Regions from separate parts of the Bradyrhizobium genomosp. III genome, predicted to be linked through region 1. Evidence: riboswitches for the same ligand, from Rfam matches in the RefSeq annotation. Region 1 holds a riboswitch; each other region holds the start of a gene.

The links. Region 1 has a riboswitch for cobalamin ahead of IC66_RS0138135 (ribonucleoside-diphosphate reductase subunit alpha). Riboswitches for the same ligand answer to the same signal wherever they lie in the genome.
Region 2: another riboswitch for cobalamin. It lies ahead of IC66_RS46875 (hypothetical protein); the one in region 1 lies ahead of IC66_RS0138135 (ribonucleoside-diphosphate reductase subunit alpha).
Region 3: another riboswitch for cobalamin. It lies ahead of IC66_RS0113025 (DUF1636 family protein); the one in region 1 lies ahead of IC66_RS0138135 (ribonucleoside-diphosphate reductase subunit alpha).

The regions. Positions count from the first base shown of each region.
Region 1 is NZ_AJQF01000485.1:11,026-18,269, reverse strand. It holds gene IC66_RS0138145 (GNAT family N-acetyltransferase) at 948-1,589, shown strand; partial or broken gene IC66_RS46765 (transposase) at 2,025-2,171, shown strand; cobalamin riboswitch at 2,297-2,467, shown strand; gene IC66_RS0138135 (ribonucleoside-diphosphate reductase subunit alpha) at 2,572-4,515, shown strand; gene IC66_RS0138130 (ribonucleotide-diphosphate reductase subunit beta) at 4,506-5,579, shown strand; gene IC66_RS0138120 (hypothetical protein) at 5,867-6,124, shown strand; gene IC66_RS0138115 (outer membrane protein) at 6,869-7,244, opposite strand, start outside.
Region 2 is NZ_AJQF01000524.1:401-7,186, reverse strand. It holds gene IC66_RS0140655 (SbcC/MukB-like Walker B domain-containing protein) at 1-1,528, opposite strand, end outside; gene IC66_RS48820 (transposase) at 1,929-2,051, shown strand; cobalamin riboswitch at 2,289-2,490, shown strand; gene IC66_RS46875 (hypothetical protein) at 2,867-3,313, shown strand; gene IC66_RS48815 (hypothetical protein) at 3,715-5,130, opposite strand; partial or broken gene IC66_RS48810 (transposase) at 5,324-5,746, opposite strand; partial or broken gene IC66_RS44510 (IS21 family transposase) at 5,810-5,988, opposite strand; gene IC66_RS0140615 (glycoside hydrolase family 12 protein) at 6,070-6,786, opposite strand, start outside.
Region 3 is NZ_AJQF01000153.1:5,924-13,167, reverse strand. It holds gene cobN (cobaltochelatase subunit CobN) at 1-1,778, opposite strand, end outside; gene cobW (cobalamin biosynthesis protein CobW) at 1,778-2,812, opposite strand; gene IC66_RS0113025 (DUF1636 family protein) at 2,809-3,183, opposite strand; cobalamin riboswitch at 3,278-3,497, opposite strand; gene cobO (cob(I)yrinic acid a,c-diamide adenosyltransferase) at 3,538-4,173, shown strand; gene IC66_RS0113015 (cobyric acid synthase) at 4,179-5,627, shown strand; gene cobD (threonine-phosphate decarboxylase CobD) at 5,616-6,581, opposite strand; gene cbiB (adenosylcobinamide-phosphate synthase CbiB) at 6,593-7,244, opposite strand, start outside.

The sequences.
Region 1 (7,244 bases):
TCACGCAACTACGTCAGCCTGCTGTCTTTCCCACTATGGCAAGGATCGCGGCGGATACAACTGACCTGGGCGTCAAGTACGACGAGGGCACGACAGCAACGTTTTCGCTCGATAGAGCTAACGCCGTTGTGCGAGCGATCGACACGCCTGACGATCAATCAATGCACGAAAGCTCTCGCGCGATCCCAAGTTGCGTTGTTCAGTAGGTCGACGGCGGCAGCGTCGTGGTATCCAGTCCCGTTGCCTTGATCCGACAATCGCGAATCGCGGCGATGATGCGCCGAGACAAGAACATCAAGGAGCGCGGACAACATGCGATAATTGGAAAGCCGCTGTACTACGCATATGAGTCTCGCAGACGAAAGCTCTCTCTGCCGGTGACCGCGGACACGACGTTGGCAATGGAGGTTTCGCACTTAGCATGTGTTTTGACCAAGAAACTTACGAGAACCGCTCAATACGAGACGAGGTGATGATTCCTTGCCTAGTCTGGACCTCGACGCGCGACACTTGGCTGGCTGTTTGCTCGTGCCGGAGCCCGGTTCAGGCAGCCATCGCCCGATGTTCGCCATGCCCTGACTTCTTCGCACTTGCAATATCAAAGGCGTCCTCATGTCATTCCCTTCGCGGACGGTTGCAGGCTGCCGAACCGTGTCGACCTTGAGAACGTCGGAGCTTCCTTGGGAAGGGCGGGGCGGGTTCCAGATAGGGCGTGGAAGCGCAGAAGCCCGCCAGGAATATGTAGATCCAAGCATTGCCTACCAAGGAGCCTTCGTCCGAAGTGGCCGTCAAAGTCAGCCGTCTGAGACAGGCGGAGATCTCGGAAGGGAAACCAAATGCACCCGGCGAGTCCCCGTCGGTGCATCCATTCCGCTCACCGTCAGATGTGTCGATGCCATGCTCCTCCTTGGAAGGCCAATGCCAAAACAGAGCCCCGAAACGACTTCATGACAGAAGAATCAGATATCAGATCTGCGAACGCAAACATTCGTGCAAGCACTGTCTGGACAATTGTGCTCGGCTTTGCCGCGGATCCGTTGATGCGTTGGAGCTGGCCTGACCCAAGGCAATACCTTAGAAGCATGCCTCAGTTCATTGACGCCTGTGGGGGCCGAGCATTTGCACATGGCACAGCCTACGTCGCGGGAGAGATTCGTGGCGCGGCCCTGTGGCTGCCTCCCAACGTGCAGCAAGATGAGGAGGCATTGGATGCAATCATGGCGCTATCCCTGCGCCCGGAGATTACCGAGGATATGGCACACTTGCGGCGGAGAATGGCCGAACATCGTCCCCACGAGCCACATTGGTATCTGCCACTCATTGCCGTCGATCCGAACTGGGTCGGAAAAGGGCTTGGCACGTTGCTGATGAACTACGCCCTTCAACGATGCGATGAGGACGGCATTGTTGCCTACCTCGAAAGTTCGAACCCTGAAAACATTCCCTTTTACCAACGTCACGGCTTCAAGGTCGTTGGTGAGATACAACACGGTTCTTCGCCGCCGCTCACGCCAATGTTGCGAACGGCTTCATTCCGACCCAGCAAGGCCGCGCCGCCGGATCGGCTCGTCACCCAGACTCAAGCATAGCTCCGCCTCATCCCGTTAGGATTGATTGCCAATAACCTGACATGACCGCGTTCGGTCAGGACGGCTTATGTTCGCGGCCAGACAACTGAGCACGTGAGGCGGCTCGCCGGGCCTGCGAAAAGCATACCAATCGTCTCTTCGGCAAAGTTGGCACGTCTGATGTGAGAGCTGGCGGGGTCAAATCCACTAAGCTGGGATATTGCCACGGGCGGCTGCATCGATTTGCGGTCGGGCTCCAGACAATTTTTGATCTAAGGCCACAGAAAGCGATGAATGGCGAGACGCGTATGGCTACCGAAACCCGATCCGGCCCAACTCAATTCGCGGACCGCGAACCGATCGATGCCAACATTCAGGATGTCCAGGGTTGCTGTTCCCCTGTTGGAGAATTTGCGACGCCACTTCCAAAGGTTTGAGCACATCTTGGCCGATCGCAGGCGCTGGGTCGTCGAGCGCACCTTTGCGTGGCTCGGCAGATGTGGGCATCTCTGCAAAGACTTCGAAGGTTCCGCCGCTACCGAGCTCGCCTGGCCGCTCGTCGCCCATCTGAGGCTCCTAACTCGCCGATTGGCCAGGCCTTGAGACATCTATGTTTTTTGAGTGAGGCTCTCAGGACAGGCGCTCGGCGAATTTCGAACCTCGACCTCGGGGCTGCTCCAACTGGTTAACTTGACTGTGCCGTCTTGACGAGTCTGGGCAAAGGCTTCTATATGTGGTGTCGTAGTGGTTTTAAATTCGCATATATGGTGGCACGGTGTTAGGGGGGAACCCATTGTGTCGGCAGCGGCTATTCCGAGGCATTAGCGCGACAGCGCTGGGAAGGCCGACAGCCTCAGCGACCCGCGAGCCAGGAAACCTACCGCGACAGAACCCATGTCCTCGGGCGGGGTGCCCGGTGGGTCGCTTGCAGCCGGGGACATTTGCCCGGTCCCCTCGCAAGTCGTCCGCACGGTCCCAGCCCCCAAATATCACGGGGTTGCCGATGTCGGCGTCTTACGATTTCGATCAGTATGGTCATCTCATTGAGCTGCCGAGTGTGCGGCAGCCCTCAGCGCAGGCAAAGCCTACCACACCTGAACTGTGTCTTGTGCAGCCCCCAGCATTGCCGGCTCCCCTGCCGAGGCCCCCCGCGCGATCGCCAACTCCGTCTGACCTTTCGCTCGATCGGTCGCGCGACGACCTGCTGACCTCGTTTGGTAGGCTGACGCTGACCGACCGCTATCTGCTCGCCGGCGAAGGCTTCCAGGACATGTTCGCCCGAGTGTCTTGCGCCTTCGCGGACAATGTTGCGCATGCCCAACGTCTATATGATGCGATGTCTCGGCTGTGGTTCATGCCGGCCACACCGGTGCTCTCCAACGGCGGCACGACGCGCGGCCTTCCGATCTCGTGCTTCCTTAACTCAGTGTCGGACTCGCTCGAAGGCATCGTCGGCACCTGGAACGAGAACGTCTGGCTTGCTTCCAATGGCGGCGGCATCGGCACCTACTGGGGTAATGTTCGCTCAATCGGCGAGAAGGCGAGGGGCGGCGTCACCTCGGGCATCATCCCGTTCATCCACGTCACGGACGGCCTCACGCTGGCGATCAGCCAGGGCTCGTTGCGGCGCGGCTCGGCGGCGGTCTATCTCGATATCCACCATCCCGAGATCGAGGAGTTCCTCGAGATCCGCAAGGCGTCTGGTGACTTCAACCGCAAGAGCCTCAACCTACATCACGGCATCAACGTCACCGACGAGTTCATGTGTGCCGTGGGCGCCGGCACCGCATTCGCTCTGCGCAGCCCGAAGACTAACGAGGTCGTCCGCGAGATCGACGCCCGCCAGCTGTGGCAACGCATCCTTGAGAACCGGCTGCAGACCGGCGAGCCTTATCTCTTGTTCATCGACACCGTGAACCGTGCGCTCCCCAAGCACCAGCGCGAGCTCGGCCTCGAGGTCTCGACCTCCAACCTGTGCAGCGAGATTACCCTGTCGACCGGCATCGATCATCGCGGCGAGGAGCGCACCGCGGTTTGCTGCCTGTCGTCGCTCAACCTCGAGACCTGGGACCAGTGGAATGAGGAGCCCGGCTTCATAGAGGACGTCATGCGCTTCCTAGACAACGTGCTCACGCACTTCATCACGGTGGCGCCGGACGGAATGAAGCGTGCCCGCTACGCCGCCCTGCGCGAGCGCTCCGTTGGCCTCGGCGTCATGGGCTTCCACTCGTTTCTCCAGGCCAAGGGCATTCCAATGGAGGGTACCTTGGCCAAGTCATTCAATCTGAACATGTTCCGAAAACTCCGTCGCGAAGCCGACGCCGCATCCGTGGCGCTCGCTCGCGAGCGTGGCCCGTGCCCGGATGCCCTGGAACGCGGCGTGATGGCGCGCTTCAGCCACAAGATCGCAATCGCGCCGACCGCCTCGATCAGCATCATCTGCGGGGGCACCAGCGCCTGCACTGAGCCGATCCCGGCCAACATCTACACCCACAAGACGCTATCCGGCGCCATCTCGGTGCGCAATCCGCACCTCGCTAAGGTGCTGGCCGCGAAAGGCGCCGACACCTCGGCGACCTGGGAGTCGATCATCGCGCACGACGGATCGGTCGCCCATCTCGACGTCCTGTCGGAGCACGAGAAAGCGATCTTTCGCACCGCCTTCGAGATCGACCAGCGCTGGATCGTCGAGCTTGCCGCCGACCGCGCCGCGTTGATTTGCCAGAGCCAGTCGATCAACCTCTATCTGCCGGCCGACGTCGATAAGTGGGACCTCCACATGCTGCACTGGACGGCGTGGAAGCGTGGGGTGAAGAGCCTCTACTACTGTCGATCAAAGTCGATCTCGCGCGCGGCGTTCGCCGGCAAGATTGCCGGGGATGCAACGCCGACGCAGCAGCCGGCGCGGCAGCGCACCGACTATGAGGAGTGCCTCGCATGTCAGTGATCGATCTATCGCGCGCCGATCCGCGCACGTTGATCGGCAAGGGACGCGTCGGCCTCCTTGACTCGACCGGCAGCTACGACGTCGATCGCTATGCCTGGGCTTACGAGTTCTGGAAGCGCCAGCAGCAGACCCACTGGATGGGCGAGGAGGTGCCGCTCGGCGCCGACCTCAACGACTGGGCTTCGGGCCGCGTCACCGACAGCGAGCGCGCGCTGCTCACCCAGATCTTCCGTTTCTTCACTCAGTCGGACATCGAGGTCGGCGACAACTATTTCAAGCGGTACATTCCGATCTTCCAGCCACTCACCGTCCAGATGATGATGGCCGCTTTCACTAACATGGAGACGGTTCATATCGACGCCTATGCCCTGCTACTCAAGACGCTCGGTATGCCTAAGACCGAGTTCGAGGCATTCCGCGGCTATGCGCAGATGCGCGCCAAGGCGGACTACATGCACGAGTTCGGCGTCGACAGCGTGGCGGATGTCGCCCGTACCCTGGCGATGTTCGGCGCCTTCACCGAAGGCATGGCCTTGTTCGCCAGCTTCGCCATGCTGCTCAACTTCCCACGCCACAACAAAATGAACGGCATGGGACAGATCGTAAGCTGGTCAGTGCGCGACGAGAGTCTCCACTGCGAGGGCATCATCAAGCTATTTCACGAATGGCACCGCGAAACCGGCGCGGTGACGCGCCCCGTCCGCGACGACATTGTCGACGTAGCCAAGACCATGGTGAAGCTGGAGGAGAACTTCGTCGAGCTCGCCTTCGGCCTTGGCAAGATCGAGGGGATGCTGCCTGAGCATATCCACGCCTACGTCCGCTACGTCGCCGACTGGCGACTGGCCCAACTCCGGATTGCCCCGGTCTTCGGCTTCTTCGAGGCGAAGGAGGGCGGGTTCACCCAGCTCAAGGCGCATCCGCTGCCGTGGCTCGTCGAGATTCTCAATGGCGTCGAGCACGCCAATTTCTTCGAGCAGCGCGCCACGGAGTACTCCAAGGCGGCGAGCCGCGGCAGCTGGGACGGCGAAGACGGGGTGTGGGCGACTTTCGGCCGTATCTAGCCCATTTTATTCATGCTAGCGGCATTGACAGCGGCAGGCGCCGATAGTCGTCGCCGTCACCCGCCAGCATGACAAAGGCATAGAACCGGACCTCCTCATCGTGGCGTCTTGATTGCAGCGCGACAAAGCCGGACACACAGATGGTTTGTTGGGTTAAGCCGGTACATGCGCTCCATTGCTGATGGCGGCTAGGGTTTACAGTATTTCCGCAGGTCGGTGAGGTGGGTCTCGTCAACCACCTTCATGAAGTCAATCAGCGCAACACGGCTACGCCCTTGAGCAGACGAATGTTCTCGATGATCGCCACGGCCGCCCCCCTCTTAGGGCTAGAGGGGATTACTATCACGCAATCGGAAGTTGTAAAGAGGGGCAACCCTGTCAAAGGGGGTCATCTTCATTGCAGCCCGGTCGGATCAGGCAAACCGATTTGTTCTTCATCCCCCTTCGCGTTTGATTTCGTCGCCGACCCACTGGCGGTCTTCCTCGGCCGTGGCTTCGCGGAGGTGATCTACTACGAGCAGACGCTGGCAATGCGGCTCGGATGACAGCCGCGTTTCTGTCCTAACACAAGAGTTCCGCTTCAGCGCTGCCGATCCACCTCTCGAGATTTTGCATCCGCTCTCCGAGGCGCTCCCAATTGATCCGCGCCAGCGGGGGTTCGGCAGGCTGATCGGGCGCAGAGATCGGCAGCGACGATGACGCAAGCCATCACGTCGTCGACGTTATGTCCCACCCTCGCACGAGCGCCGCTTCGACCGCTCGTCGGCCTTTCGTCCGAGGTGGCCAGTGCGGCCTCGACCTGGTCGACCAAGTCGTAGCACGAAGGTGCGCCCGGCTCGCACCTCGGCTCGCATTTCAGTGCGCTGCCTGTGCGATGAGCGTGCTGCGGCCGACCGGAACGATTGTAATCGATGACCTGTGTCTCCCTAAGCGAGGGCCGGGTTAACTACGACGGTCGACAAAACTATTTTTTGCCTCATCATTCTCCGACGGCCGGAAAGCCGACGGTGATGCAGGTGGAGGCACGGGGCCGGGAAATCGGCGCAGCCAGCCACTAAGCGGCTGGCGTTCGACCACGGCAGCACGCTTGAGTTCGCCGCGATCTCGCCGTGGCGCTGCGTCATAACCAGATCAGCCAGATTCCTTTGAACCACGCCTAACCAGCTCGAGCCGATGTACCGACAAGAAGCCGATAGCGCTATTGATGCGAGTCCCTGTTGCCAAGGTTTCTATGCCGCGATGCGGCTCAGGATATTGGTGCGAACCCGCGCCATTTTGGCGAAGATCGATCAATAGGTCGTGGCGATCACGCCACCCCACCGGTAGTTCACACGGACCAAGCCGATATCGACGTCCTGACCGATACGGGCAGTCCCTGCAAAAGTGCCCACCGGAACACCCACGAGTCCGGGTGAAAAAAAGAAATCCACATCCCGACGACCCATGAACAGGTGGTCGTATTCAACGCCGATGGACCAGTTCGGAGCAAAGCCAAATTCAAGGCCCGCCCCTACCGTGCCGCCCCAACGAGTTTCGCTGCCGTTGTCGATAGTGAGCCCGGTCGCAAAATCGGAGACCCGGTATTTGTCACGGACGACTGCAGCCCCACCTCTTACATAGAGCAGCACGTTATTCCAAGCATAGCCGACTTGGCCCGTGAACAGG
Region 2 (6,786 bases), on a different contig from region 1:
TCATGACCTGGTTGCCCAAGCGGTTCACGTTGACGACCGTTTCGACGACCTCCATGAACACGTGCCGCTTCTCGTCCGGCGTGGCCAGCATGACCTGGAGACCCAAGTCCCGCATGAATTCAGAGCACTGGCCAATTGCCTTGGTATCCAAGCGATTGAAGGCCTCGTCGAAGATGGCGAGCGACAGTCCGCTCTCGCCGGTGCGCCGGTTCTGGTACGTCGCGGCCAATGAGGCGCCGATGGCGATATAGAACGGCAACTGGCCCTCGCCGCCGGATCCCGTGCCGGCGCGGCTCGTCAACGACGAGCGGATCTTACCATCGGCATCCTGGATGTAGAGCTCGAAGTTGAAATACTTGCGCGGATCCTCGATTTCCTCGGTCCGCGCGTCCGGCTTCGACAGGATCTCCTCGATCTGACGCACGGCGCGCATCATCGGAGAACTCGCATCCTCGCTACGATCCCCGAAAAGCGGCAGATTGAATTCAGGCTTTCTTGATTCCTCGACGAGCTCGATCATGTCGACGTGGGTCGGGGCCTCGAGCGCCTTGAACGAGTAGTAGTCGCGCCCGTGGAACTGGCGGTCCTTCAGGTGGCGGTTGAGCTCGTTCAGGGTGGACTTGATGCCGGTGAAGGCATCGTCGAGCCGATGGAGAAGGTCGTCCCGGAATGCCGAGGTCATCTCCGTCTCAGCGTTCCGACACTGCTCCGCGTACTGGACCAATTCATGCCCATCCAATCGGTCCTTTTCGGCGACCGCCCACTGCTCGACGGCCGACGGCGTCGCCTCCTCGGCGGTGAACGGCGGCACGAGATAGAAGTCCTGCCCGTGCTTGTTCACGGCGCCCGTCATTTCCCTCATCAGGGTGGAGCGCCGGTTGGTAGAACGGTTTTCACGGTCCGCCGTCAGCCCAGCGATGCGGTCCGACAAGGACTGAGCCGCCATTTCGGCCACCTTCGACCGGTAGTCGCTCATCTCCCTCGATTGCGGGAATCCGTCCAGCAGCTGGCGCGCGCGGGCGCGACGTGCCACCGCCAGGACTTCACGATTGTTCTTCATGTAGTCTTCATACGCGCCCTCGGCCCTGTCTTTCGCGCTGTGTGCCCGGGTCGACGCATCCTGTGTCTCGGTCTTGAGCCGGTTTGCCGTCTTGACCTCCGCGGCTAGGCGCTCCAGATCGGCAACGAGCTTGGGATCGCGATTCCGCTTGGCGTCTTCGATATTTTTGCCGATTTCCGCCAGCTTGCGATCGAAAGCAGCCAATTCCTCGCCGCATCCAAAGCAGGTCAGGCCAGAGTCGCGGATGGCCTGGAATTGCGCGAACATGGCTTCGAACAGCCGTGCCTCATCCTCCGCGCGCCGGACATCTCCCGCCGATCCAGCAAGTTGCTGGAGCAATTGCTGCCGTTCGGCCTGAAGCTGTTGGCGCATCTGCTCCTTCCGACCGTCGACTTGCGCGATTTCGAGCAATCTCTCGTCGAGATTCCCGACGAAGAAGCCTTCGACTTCGTGGTTGGTCTCGTTCACCCTGACCCTAGCCGTAAGCAGGCTGCGCGCAAGCTTCTCCCCGCGGAGTACCATGACCTCTCGAATTCCGCGCTGTTCGACGCCATCGTCGCAATGGCGTTCTGCCTTGCAGATCGCGACGCGCGGTTCAGGGTCAGCGTGAAGTACCTCGCAGGGCTAACACCGGACATGCTCAGCACGACAGGCAGGGCGATCATAGGCGGACAAGCCGGCTTCGATACACTGTGCGAACGGTTGAGACATGTAAACGGCACCCGAGCCGGCCATCACGGCCGCATCAAAGAGCTGGGACATTTGGCTGGGCTTTCGACGTCGGAGTCGCCCCTCGATCCTCAGATCAGGTCGATCTTGCTAGAGAAGATCGAAACGAACATCGCAAATGCCGTCGAGGCGGAGTCTCTTGAAACTCGCTGCCCGTGTGGTCGAGACCACGAGCCGCATTCGCCTTGCGTTCGCCGCGGCATGCCCCGAAGCCGACCTGAGCCGCGGCTTGCCCGGCGCGCTGCTGCCGCTCAGTCCTTGACCGGCGGGGCGTCCGCCCCCCGTTCGCCCAACTTATCCCTCAAGCGCGTTGCAAAGTACGGGTCGTGAGGCGGTGAAAAGCCGAAGGCAATCCTGTGCGCCTCGTCAGAGCAGATGTGCGGCCACATCAATCGGACTAGAAAAACGCACTCTCACGAATAGGACGGGCTAAACTGTCACATGTTGTGTCACTCAGCACTCGATTCACGCCCCTTGCTTGACTCGGTTATGAGGGGCCTTCAGTCTGGTTATCGGTAGCGCCGAAAGGCGTATCAAGGGAATACGGTGCGTCCTCACGGACAAGGCCGAAGCTGCCCCCGCAACTGTAAGCGGCGAGCCGACGACAGTTGGGCCATTGGGTTCGTTCGTTCGAACCTGGGAAGGTGGTCGGAGGCGTCAACCCGCGAGCCAGGAAACCTTGCTGCCGGTCGTGGTCATGGACTGACGCAGGGGCGGGGTGCTCCAAGACGTTGCAAAGCCGATCGAGATCTGCCGCATTCGGGGCGAACGGCTGCCGCTCACGGCGAATGTGCGTGACGGCTTTTTGTTTCGCCCGTGGTCATCACCGTTTTCATTTCAAACGTAGTAGCCGTGCCGGCGCGAGTTTCGGCGTCAACTTCAATCCTGCTCAAACAGCGCTGGCTGTCCGGGTCAGCATTGACGCTAGGAATCGTGCTGGCCTCGATCGCCGCAGCGGGATCGGCGTCCGCACAGCCTCCGCAACTGCTCAATCCGTGATTGTCTCCTCGGCCAATCCGTGGGGCAACACCGTCACCGCGGCAGCAGCAGCGGCGCGAGCGCGTACGCCTCTGGTACGTGGCCGCGACCCGGGCGCGCGACCTGCTGATCCTGCCTAGGCACTCCGCCGACCTGTCGGACAAGTGCTGGGCAAAGCTCGTCGATTTGGGCCTGGCTGGTCTCCCGGCGATCAACCCGAACGACGTCGGCACCGCGAAGGAAAGGAACGTCACGCCGCTAGAGAACGGGCAGACCCGCGAGACCTTCGCCGCCGAGGCGACCGCTATCTTCGATGTGCGCAAGACCGTGATCTGGCGTCGCCCGAGCCGGAGCGAACTTGATCAGGTGGACGAGCCAGAAGCGAAGATCGAAAGCGGGGAAATTCCGGAAACCGGCGCTGCGGAGCCTGCTGCCGTTCTCAGAAGTTCGACGCGTGGCACCATCCTTCACAAGCTAATCGAGGAGGTGCTGACCGGAGAAGCCTGCGACGCCAGGGCGGACTTGAAACGCGGGCTGCGGAACTGATCCGGCAGATGGGGCACGAACCGGCGGAGGATCCGAAGATGGGCATCAGCGCCGTCGAACTGACCGCCACGGTGCTGCGGACGCTCGCTCTTCCGGACGTCGTGACGCCGCGACCGCGTCTCGCCCCCGAGCTCCCGTTGTTCGGAAGCCAGACTCACGAAGGCGGCAAGGTCCTGCTCTCCGGACAGGTTGACGCGATCGCGTTCGACGAGGCCGGCGCCATCGACGCGGTCGTCGATTGGAAGAGCGACGTGGCTCCGGATGCGCCGAGCATCGGCCACTACAGACAGCAGATCGCCGACTATCGGAAGCAGACGAACCTAAGCGGGACAGGTCGTCGATGTGACTTGAGCCCCCGCGGCTGCTGCTCAGGATCCAAGCGCCGTCTCTGCCGGCCTGGTCTACCTTGCCGAGCTGCGGTTGCTCACGCTTGGCTGAGATCGAATCTGAAAGTTCTCCGCAGTTTCACGGATTTCGAAATTGATCGGTCCAGGTCGCCCGTCCGGAGTTCGGGCCCACAGGTATGCGGAGCCTTCATCCAGCACGATCGACTCGACCGAGAAGCCTGCACGCTTAACCAATCCGGCGAGATCGTCCGGCGGGATGAGGCCGTAGAAGGAATGGCCCCTAAGCGAGTCCATGAGGAAGCCGTTGCCGTATGGTTGACAATTCGGGAGATTCTGCATCCTTGTAAAATCAGAATTGCGATAGAGCGTCACAAACAAGCAAGTGCCGTTTGGCTTTAGCTTAGCTCTCATCAGTTGAACGATGCCAAGTCTCACGCTTGCCGATGGGATCACAGAAAGAACGTTTATGCAGAAGCCGCGGTCGTATCTCCGGTCATGGGAGGCAAACTGACCCACGGTGAGGGCGTGGACGTGATTTGATTTGCCGACGTAATCGCGGATGGTGGTCGAACGACCGCGGATCATTTGACCCCTTGAAAGCTGCACTTCCGAATCCACCAACGCAAGTTCGCCGGTGGTTTTGGCTATTGCCCGTTCGTAACGCAGTTTGCCGCAGCCAAAGTCGAAGCTGGAATGAATTGGCTCGAGACGCGAGATCAGCTTCTTAAGATAGGCCGAACTCTGTGTTTCCGGCTTGGCTGCGTTTTCGCTCCGGACGATGATATCCTTCCCGATCTTGTACCACATCAGATGGCCGCCTCTGTGAATGCTTGGCGGTTGCCTGCACTTGCCTCGGCATTCCCGGCTATCTGTTGGATCTGGGGATCCGCCCTTCGTTCCAGCAATCCATACCGAAGATGCATAAATAGAAGCGCGGCCATCGAGGCGGTCCAAAAAATGATCAGAAACCAAGCTGCCCTGGCGAAGGCGGATAAGACCGCGAAGCCTGTGAGTATGAAGAGCCACTCCAAGGCAACCCAATATGTGCCAAGCCTCCAATGCGCTTTCGATGTCGTGCTTGTCGACGAGCGGATGTTCGCTTCGGCTGGACGCGTATTTGTAGAACGTCGCTCTCACGAGGGGATGGCGGTCGCGTTTGAGATTTGCCGCCTGACGGGCCGACATCTGCGCACCCGACATGACAGCCAGAGGGAGAAGGATGTTAGCGCGGTCGAACCTCGCCCTGATCTTAAATATGTCCGAAATCCGATCATGGAATCGGGTGACCCTGCTGAAGATGAGCACCAGCAAAGCAAGCGCGAAGCCGCCCACGTTCACCTCAGGAGCTTTAATAGCCGTGGCGAATTCCTTGACGCCGGGCAGATGCTCAACTCGCAAGAAAAGACCGTTAATCCAAGGATCGTACCTCACCAGGAACGAGCAGGCTAAGGTCAGCGAGAAATCCGCCAAAGCGTTCTTCTAGAGCATCTCAGAATAGTTCTTCGGCCCGAAGAAGGGCATCAGAACGCGAAGGATCGAATCCATGCCGCCCCCGAGGTTGTTAAGACCGGTCCATAAACGGCTTGATTGAGTCAGAAAAGTAGCCGACGGTCAACGGATAAGGTGATGGCCGAAGGGAGGAAACACCCTCCCTCGGACGCTTCCCGAGTCGAGTAGCGATCCCATATTCAAGGCAAAAAGCGCGCATCTGATTTATGAGGCACGTCCGTTGCGAAATCATCCTATCGCGAACACGATGCAGCGCTTGCAGGTCAATGTGTTCGGGCGACCGTATTTCGACGAAGCGCATTGTTGGTCGCGTCACTGCTTCCGCGATCGCTGCGGCATCGATGATGTCACTTTTGTTGGACTTTACATAAGGCTTGACGAATTGAGCCGGAATAATGCGGACGGTATGCCCCATCGCGGCGATCTTGCGTGCCAACCATTGCGAGCTGGCCTTCCAATTGTAGATCGTCGCTTCGGAGACCCCGTGCTTGCGAGCTAGGTCGGCCGTCTTCGCCCCGGCCTCATGCGCCTTCGACACTGCGATAATCTGCTCTTCCGTGAACCTTGCTCGCTTCATCTGTCCGTCCTTCTTCGGGGCGGACTCTGAATCCTTCTGGAGGAAATGCTCAGTGGCAGGTCACGCCAACGAAAAGAAGCGTTGGTTGCGCAGCCGCGCCAAAATCCATCGCTGCGCGACTTGCACCGCAACTTCGACCTTTGCCTTATCTTTTGGGCGCCGCGGCCGGGCTGCGAGATGGCCGTGCCGTAATGGCTTGCCATCTCGGCATAGGTTCGGTTGAGGCCGGGATCGTGGCGGTCGGGATGTGAGCGGCAAGCCAAGGCCGTCAGTCAGCGTGGCTCATTGGCATAGCGCAGCTCACCTTACCGCCCGCGCGGACTTCACTTCGAAGTCACGGACCAGTTGTTGAAATTGAAGTTCTTTCCCCCCGGGGACGAGGTAATCTCGACGCCGTATTGGACGCTACCGACGTTTATGTCGCCAAAGTACCCCTTCGACTTGATCCACTGCAGGATACTCTTGATGTCCACTGTCCCGCTGTTGGTCTTCGAAGTGCGCAGCAATGAGATGACCTTGTGACCATCGGAGCCTTCGCCTTCAAACACGTTCCAAGTCGCCCCGCCTACATTGACATTGCTGTAGACCGGAATCGCCGCACCGGAAGGGGCATAATGATATGAAATGGGCTTAACGTTGCCGCTCCCGTCCGAGTTTCCGGTGTAGTTTGTCCAGAGCATTATCTCATGTCGGTCTGAGCTGTCCCAGATATCGTAGGCGACATCCCAGGCGCCGCCAGTGGGAACTTCCTGATTGAAGCTCGAGCTCAGAGTGTTGATTGAGCTGAGCGGTTTCCCGATATTGAAAGCCACGTGCGGATAGCTCTTGATGCCAGGAGTATTGGGCTGGTTCGACCACACGCTCCACCGGTTGGCTGCACTCACCGAAATCGTCTGAGGCCCAGGGTGCGGGCCCCATACGTCGTTGTTCCAAGAGTAGCCATCGCGTGAAAAGCTTCCGTATGGAGCGCTCGAACGCCAAATCGGCGTCTGTGCCGACACAGGCCCGGCAGATGATAATGACCGGGCTTCATTCGCGGC
Region 3 (7,244 bases), on a different contig from region 1:
GAGGATGTTTCCAGCGGCGGCGGCAAATGGCCGATGGTGACGGCGCCAATGCGCCGTTTCGCCTGCGCGGCCTCGCCGGGATCGTTGACGATGAAGGGATAGATGATCGGGAGATCGCCGATCAGGGCTTCCGGCCAGCAGTGCGATGACAGCGCCACGGATTTTCCGGGTAGCCATTCCAGCGTGCCATGTGCGCCCATATGCACGACGGCATCGCAGGCCTGCTGCCGGAGCCAGAGATAGAACGCGACATAGGCGTGGCGCGGCGTGCGGGCGAGATCGTGATAATCGATATCGCGCGTGGTCGCATCGCCGCGTTCCGGCTGAACCGCGATGATCGACTTGCCGCAAGCGACGGCCGCGAATTGAAACGCGCCGTCCTGGCAGCTCGGATCATCCTCCGGCGCGCCCCTGGCTTGCGCGAGATCATCCTGCAAGACTTGCGGCAGGCGCGAAAGCGCCGCGCGGTAATCGGCAACGTCCCAGGTCAGTTGCCGCTTGAGCAGCGTCTCGCCAAGGGTGTGGACCGGCGCAACATCGAAGCCGGCCTCCGCGAGATCCGACACCAGTGCCTCGACCGAAGCCAGCGCATCGAGACCGACCGCATGCGCGATCTGATGCGGCCGGCCCGGATAATTCGAGAGCACGATCGCAATGCGCTTCTCGGCAGCTGGCTTCTCCGCGAGGCCCCGCCAGGCCGCGACGCGCGCGGCGACGGCCGTCACGCGCCCTTCATCGGCGCCGTGCGCAAGACGCGAAAATTGCAGATCGGGGTCACGCATCCCCTCCGATTTGAAGCTCACCACGCCCGCGAACAGGCGGCCATCGACCTCGGGCAGCACCACATGCATCGCGAGATCGCCGGGCGACAGGCCGCGCAGCGAGTCCACCCAGTCCTCGCGCCGCGCGGTGGAGAGCGCGACCTGAAACACCGGACAGGATGCGGCGTCGAATGGTGTCGTGCCGTCGTCGCCCATGGCCGAGAACGCCGTCGCATTGACGATCGCCGCCGGAGGATTTTGCGCAAGATACGCGCGCAGCCAATCCGCAACGCCCGCAGCCTTCAGCGACGTGACGAACGCGCCACAAGTGTCAAATCCCTTCTGACGCAACGTCGCGATCAGGGCATCGACCGGGCCGGTGTCGGCAGCGGTGAGATAGGAGCGATAGAACGTCACCAGCGCGCGCGGCCTGCCCTCGCCGCCCACCGGCGCAGCAATGACACCACGCGCGGGATCGTAGAACCCCATCTCGGGCACGGTCGTCTCGCCGATAACTGGCCCGGCATAGAGGCCCGAGGCCAGCGCGAGCTGTGCAATCGCGGCCTGCGCCGCGACCGGGCCGCCGGTGTCGCAGAGCACCTTGAGCCGGCGCAGCGTCGAGACCGGCAAGGTCGAGTATGCATCGAGCCGCGTGTCGTCACGGCCATCGGCCGGCAGCACGGCCAGCACAATGCCACGGTCCTTCGCAAGCTGTTGCAGGGCCGCAAGCCCATACGGCCAGTAGGACTCCCCGCCGATCAACCGCACCAGAATGCCGCGCGCCTGCGACAGCGTGCGCTCGATATAGGTGTCGACCGACAGCGGATGACGCAGCTCAGCAAGGTTCGCGAGCCGCAGCGTCGGCAGGTTCTCGCGACCACGCCGCCAGCCGGCTGCGAACGCCGCGAGATCCGAATCCGAATACGAGAGCACCACGAGATCGGCCGGGTCCTGGCCGATATCCCTTGGCGTCGCGGTCTCCTCCAGACCGCGGCTCTCGCGGAAGACGACGTGCATCAGATACCTAGTCCTGCCTTGATGGCGGCCTCGTCGATATCGCCGTGCTCGCCGATCACGACGAGCTTCGACCGCCTGTGACCGGCGCCCCACGGCTTGTCGAACTGGTGGCGCACGCGCTCGCCGACGGCCTGCAGCAGCAGCCGCATCGGCTTGCCCGCGACCGCGATGTAACCCTTGGCCCGCAGCACGTTCTGCTCGCGTGCCAGCTTCTGGACGGATGCGACCAGCGCATCGACGTCGGCGACTTCAGGAAGGTCGACCACGACGGAGGCGAAGTCATCGTGCTCGTGCTCCTCCTCGCCGTCATGATGCGAGGGGCGCGCAGCGAGATCGTTCTCGGCGGCGGCGCCGAGACCGAGGATGACGCGCGCATCGATCGCGCCGTCGGTCACGGGGAGCATCGGCACGCGGCGCGGCATCTCGGCAATAATCGCCGCCTTGGCCGCTTCAAGCCCCGCCGCGCCCGCAAGATCGGCCTTGGTCAGCAGCACGATATCGGCGCAGGCGATCTGATCCTCGAACACCTCCGACAGCGGCGTCTCGTGATCGAGATTTTGGTCTGCCGCCCGCTGCGCTTCGACGGCATCAGGATCCGGTGCAAAGCGGCCGGCGGCGACAGCCTCGGCATCCGCGAGCGCGATCACGCCGTCGACGGTGATGCGCGAGCGGATCTCCGGCCAGTCGAATGCCTTCAGCAGCGGCTTCGGCAGCGCCAGGCCCGAGGTCTCGATCAGGATGTGATCGGGGCGCACGGGCCGCGCCAGCAGTTTTTCCATGGTCGGGATGAAATCGTCGGCGACCGTGCAGCAGATGCAGCCATTGGCGAGCTCGATGATGTTCTCCTCCGGGCAATTGGCATCGGCGCAGGATTTCAATATCTCGCCGTCGACGCCCTCACTGCCGAACTCGTTCACGAGCACCGCGAGCTTCTTGCCGCCGGCATTGCTGAGCAGATGCTGGATCAGCGTCGTCTTGCCGGAGCCGAGAAAACCGGTGACCACCGTCACAGGGACTTTTGCGAGCGAGTTCATTCGGCGGCCTCCGGCACGACGGCAATGGGGGGAATGCGGGCAAGCGATTGCTTGCGGAATATTTCCGGCCGGCTGCGCCAGGGCACGAGACCATCCGGCGCCGCCGCATAGGCCGCCGCGCCCGCGACCACATCCTGCGCATTCGCATCCGACAGGCGGCCATAGACATACGACCAGCGGCCGGGCGCGCTGAGCGCGACCGAGCAGCCCTGATTGCAGGCCGACAGGCATTCGACGGGAACCACATTGACGCCCTCGGGCACGCCGGCGTCGAGGATCGCCCCATGCAGGCGCTTGCCGGGCGTCGCCTCGCCCTCGGCGGGCGCCTCGCCGGCACGGCAGGTGATGCAGACGTGAAGTGTGACGGTCATCGCCTCTTCCAGATAACAGCGGGAGGCGATGAGGCACACGGACCGCTCTTTTCGAGGCCCGTTTCCCCGTCGCGGAGCACCCCGTCCGCCGGTCCAAAACTCGTCCGCGCTGGCAGGTCTCCCGGCTTGCGGAGCAGGGTTTTGCCCTTCGATCCCCGCCTTCCCGATTCCCGCGGGAATCAGTGGCTTCGGGCATCTCTCCGGTCACGGTCGCGGGGGCGGCTGCATTTTGGACCCAAATCTTGCCGATTCGGACCCTATCGCATTCCCTCTTCGCCTGTCATAGGACAGGAACCAACGCCGGGCCACCATTTGCCGGTGGCCGCCACTTGTCAAGCCGAAGGACCGGGACCGATGACGCCTGAACCGGATACAAAAACGGCCGAGGAAACCGACGCCCGCCACGCCACGAAAATGGCGAAGAAGAAGGCCGCCCGCGACAAGATCATGGCGACCAAGAGCGGCGAAAAGGGCCTCATCATCGTCCACACCGGCGCCGGCAAAGGCAAGTCCTCCTCGGCCTTCGGCATGATCGTCCGCTGCGTCGCCCATGGCTTCCCCTGTGCGGTCGTGCAGTTCATCAAGGGCGCCTGGGATACCGGCGAGCGACGCCTGCTCACCGGCCATTTCGGCGACCTCTGCCAGTTCCACGCCATGGGTGAAGGTTTTACCTGGGAGACGCAGGACCGCGCCCGCGACATCGCCGCCGCGCGCGCCGGCTGGGAGAAGGCCAAGGAGCTGATCCTCGATGAGAGCTTGCGCATGGTCGTGCTCGACGAGATCAACATCGCGCTGCGCTACGACTATCTCGACATCGCCGAGGTCGTCGAGTTTCTGACCACCTCGAAGCCGCCGATGACGCATGTCGTCCTCACCGGGCGCAACGCCAAGGACGAGCTGATCGAGATCGCCGATCTCGTCACCGAGATGACGCTGGTCAAGCATCCCTTCCGCTCCGGCATCAAGGCGCAGGCCGGCGTCGAGTTCTGAGTTCGATGGCGCGCGCATTGATGATCCAGGGGGCCGGCTCGGACGTGGGCAAGTCGCTCATCGTCGCAGGCCTTGCGCGTGCCTTCACGCGGCGCGGCCTGCGCGTGCTGCCGTTCAAGCCGCAGAACATGTCGAACAACGCCGCCGTCACCATCGATGGCGGCGAGATCGGCCGCGCCCAGGCGCTGCAGGCGCTGGCAGCAGGCGTCGAACCGCACACCGACATGAACCCCGTGCTGCTCAAGCCCGAGACCGATGTCGGCGCGCAGGTGATCGTCCACGGAAAGCGCATCGCGACTGCGCGCGCGCGTGACTACGCCGCGATGAAGCCCTCGCTGATGGGCGCGGTGCTGGAGAGCTTTGAGCGGCTGAAGGCACGCGCCGATCTGGTGCTGGTGGAAGGCGCCGGCAGTCCGGCCGAGGTGAATTTGCGTAAGGCCGACATCGCCAATATGGGTTTTGCGCGCAAGGCCGACGTGCCGGTCGTGCTGATCGGCGACATCGACCGCGGCGGCGTCATCGCCCAGCTCGTCGGCATCAAGACGGTGATCGACCCCGACGATGCCGCGATAATCCGGGGTTTTGTCATCAACAAGTTCCGCGGCGATCCCACCCTGTTCGACGACGGCTACAGGCTGATCGAGCAAAAGACCGCGTGGCGCGGCCTTGGCGTGCTGCCCTGGTTCGCCCGCGCCGGCGAGCTGCCGGCCGAGGATGCGCTGGGCCTCAGCGACGCGCGCAAGCCGGGCCAATGCAAGATCGCCTGCCTCGCGCTGTCGCGGATCGCCAATTTCGACGATCTCGATCCGCTCAAGCTCGAGCCGGGCGTCGATCTCGTGATGGTACGCCCCGGCGAAGCCATCCCAGGCGATGTCCGCCTCGTCATCGTTCCCGGCTCGAAATCCACCCGCGGCGATCTCGCCTTCCTGCGCACGCAAGGCTGGGACATCGATCTGCTCGCACATCACCGCAGGGGTGGCTATGTGCTCGGCCTCTGCGGCGGCTATCAGATGCTCGGGCGCAGCGTTGCGGACCCAGAGGGGATTGAAGGTCCCGCAGGCGACACGGCGGGGCTCGGGCTGCTGGATGTGGACACGGTGATGAGTCCGCAGAAGACGCTGACGCGGGTTACGGCTGTGCATGCCGCCACGGATCAGCCGATCGAGGCGTACGAAATTCACATCGGCCGTACCGATGGGCCCGATCGTGCGCGCCCGTTTGCGACACTGAACGGCGAGACCGAAGGCGCGATCTCGCGCGATGGCCGCGTGCAGGGCAGCTACCTGCACGGCCTGTTCACGTCGGATGATTTCCGCAAGGCGTACCTCGCAAAGCTCGACATTCCCGCTGGCAACGAGCCCTACCACGCCCGGGTCGAGAGTGCGCTCGATGCGCTGGCCGACCACATCGAAAAGCATCTCGACGTCGAAGGTCTGCTTGCGCTAGCGCGCTAGCACCTCGGCAAGGCGCATCCATTCGGCTTCGCTGCCGGGAAGCCCGAGCCGAAGCCATGTCGGCTTTTGCGCGAAGACGCGCGACCAGATCTGGCTTTGTGCCAGTCTGTCTTGCGCGGCGAGCGCGTCGGGTGTCTCGTAGAGACGGAACAGCGGCGTCCCCCCAAGCAGCATCCAGCCTTGCGCTTGCGCTATGGCATCGAGGCGAACACAGTCCCGGGCAAGTCGCGCTGACGTGGTCTCAGCCCAGGCGTCGTCGCGCAGCGCGCGACAGCCGATCGCGATCGCCGCTCCCGAAACCGGCCATGGACCCGACATCGACGCAAGCTTGCCAATGTCGGCGGCATTGCCGATCGCGAAGCCGAGCCGCAGGCCGGCAAGGCCATAGAACTTTCCGAACGAGCGCAGGATCAGCAGTCCCGGTCGATCGGCTTCCGATGCAAGCGACAGCTGCGAAACGGCGTCGACGAAGCTCTCGTCGATGACGAGGCGGCCGACGCGCGGCAGCAGTGCGAGCAGATCCTTTGGTGCACGATGCTGTCCGCCGGGGTTGTTGGGATTGACGATCACCGCAAGATCCGCGCCCGCCAGCGCGTCGAGTTCCCTGACCTCCTGGACATCCCAGCCTGCGGCCGACAGAACCCCTGCGTATTCATTGTAGGTCGGTCCGATGATGTGGGCGCGGCCGGTTCGTAACAGCTGCGGCAGCAATTGAATGGCAGCCTGCGCGCCGCCCATCGCAACGATCGGTGCGCTGGTGCGATAGGCATGCTGCGCCGCCTGATGCAGGGCGTTGATGTCGGATTGCGAGGGCAGCGCATTCCAATAGTGCGCATCGATCTCGCCGACGGGATAAGGCAGCCGGTTGATTCCTGTCGACAGATCGATCCAATCTTCCGCGCGTCCGCCGAAACGCTGCTGTGCCAGATCCAGATTTCCACCGTGCTCGCGCATGTCCCGTTCTTTCATGCGAAAGCCAGGATCGCAAGGGTGCCAGCGAGCAGCACCATGGCGCGGCGGTAGACCGTCAGTGCCTCGGCGATATCAGCGGCGCGCGGATCGCGCGCGCCCTCGTTGAGCCAAGGCTCGTCGGTCGCGCTGCCGTGATAGATGCGGGGGCCGCTGAGCCGGACGCCAAGCGCCCCCGCCATGGCCGCCTCCGGCCAGCCGGCATTGGGCGAGCGGTGACGCCGTGCGTCGCGCGTCATGCACGACAACGCCTCCGATCGCCGCGGCGCTAGCAGCACGAACAAAAATCCGGTCAGCCGCGCCGGAATGAAATTGGCGACATCGTCGATGCGCGCCGCCGCCCAGCCGAAGGCCTCGTGCCGCTCGTTGCGATGGCCGATCATGGAGTCCAGCGTGTTGATCGCCTTGTAGCCGAGGATGCCCGGCAGGCCGAACAACGCGCCCCAGAACACCGGCGCCACGATGCCGTCGGAGGCATTTTCCGCAAGGCTCTCGATCGCCGCGCGCGCGATGCCGGCTTCATCGAGCGCTGCGGGATCGCGGCCGACGATCCGCGAAACCGCGTCGCGCGCGGCGGCGATATCGCCAGCCAGCAATGGATTTGCGACGGCGGCCACGTGATCATGCAGCGAGCGCAGCGCAACCAGC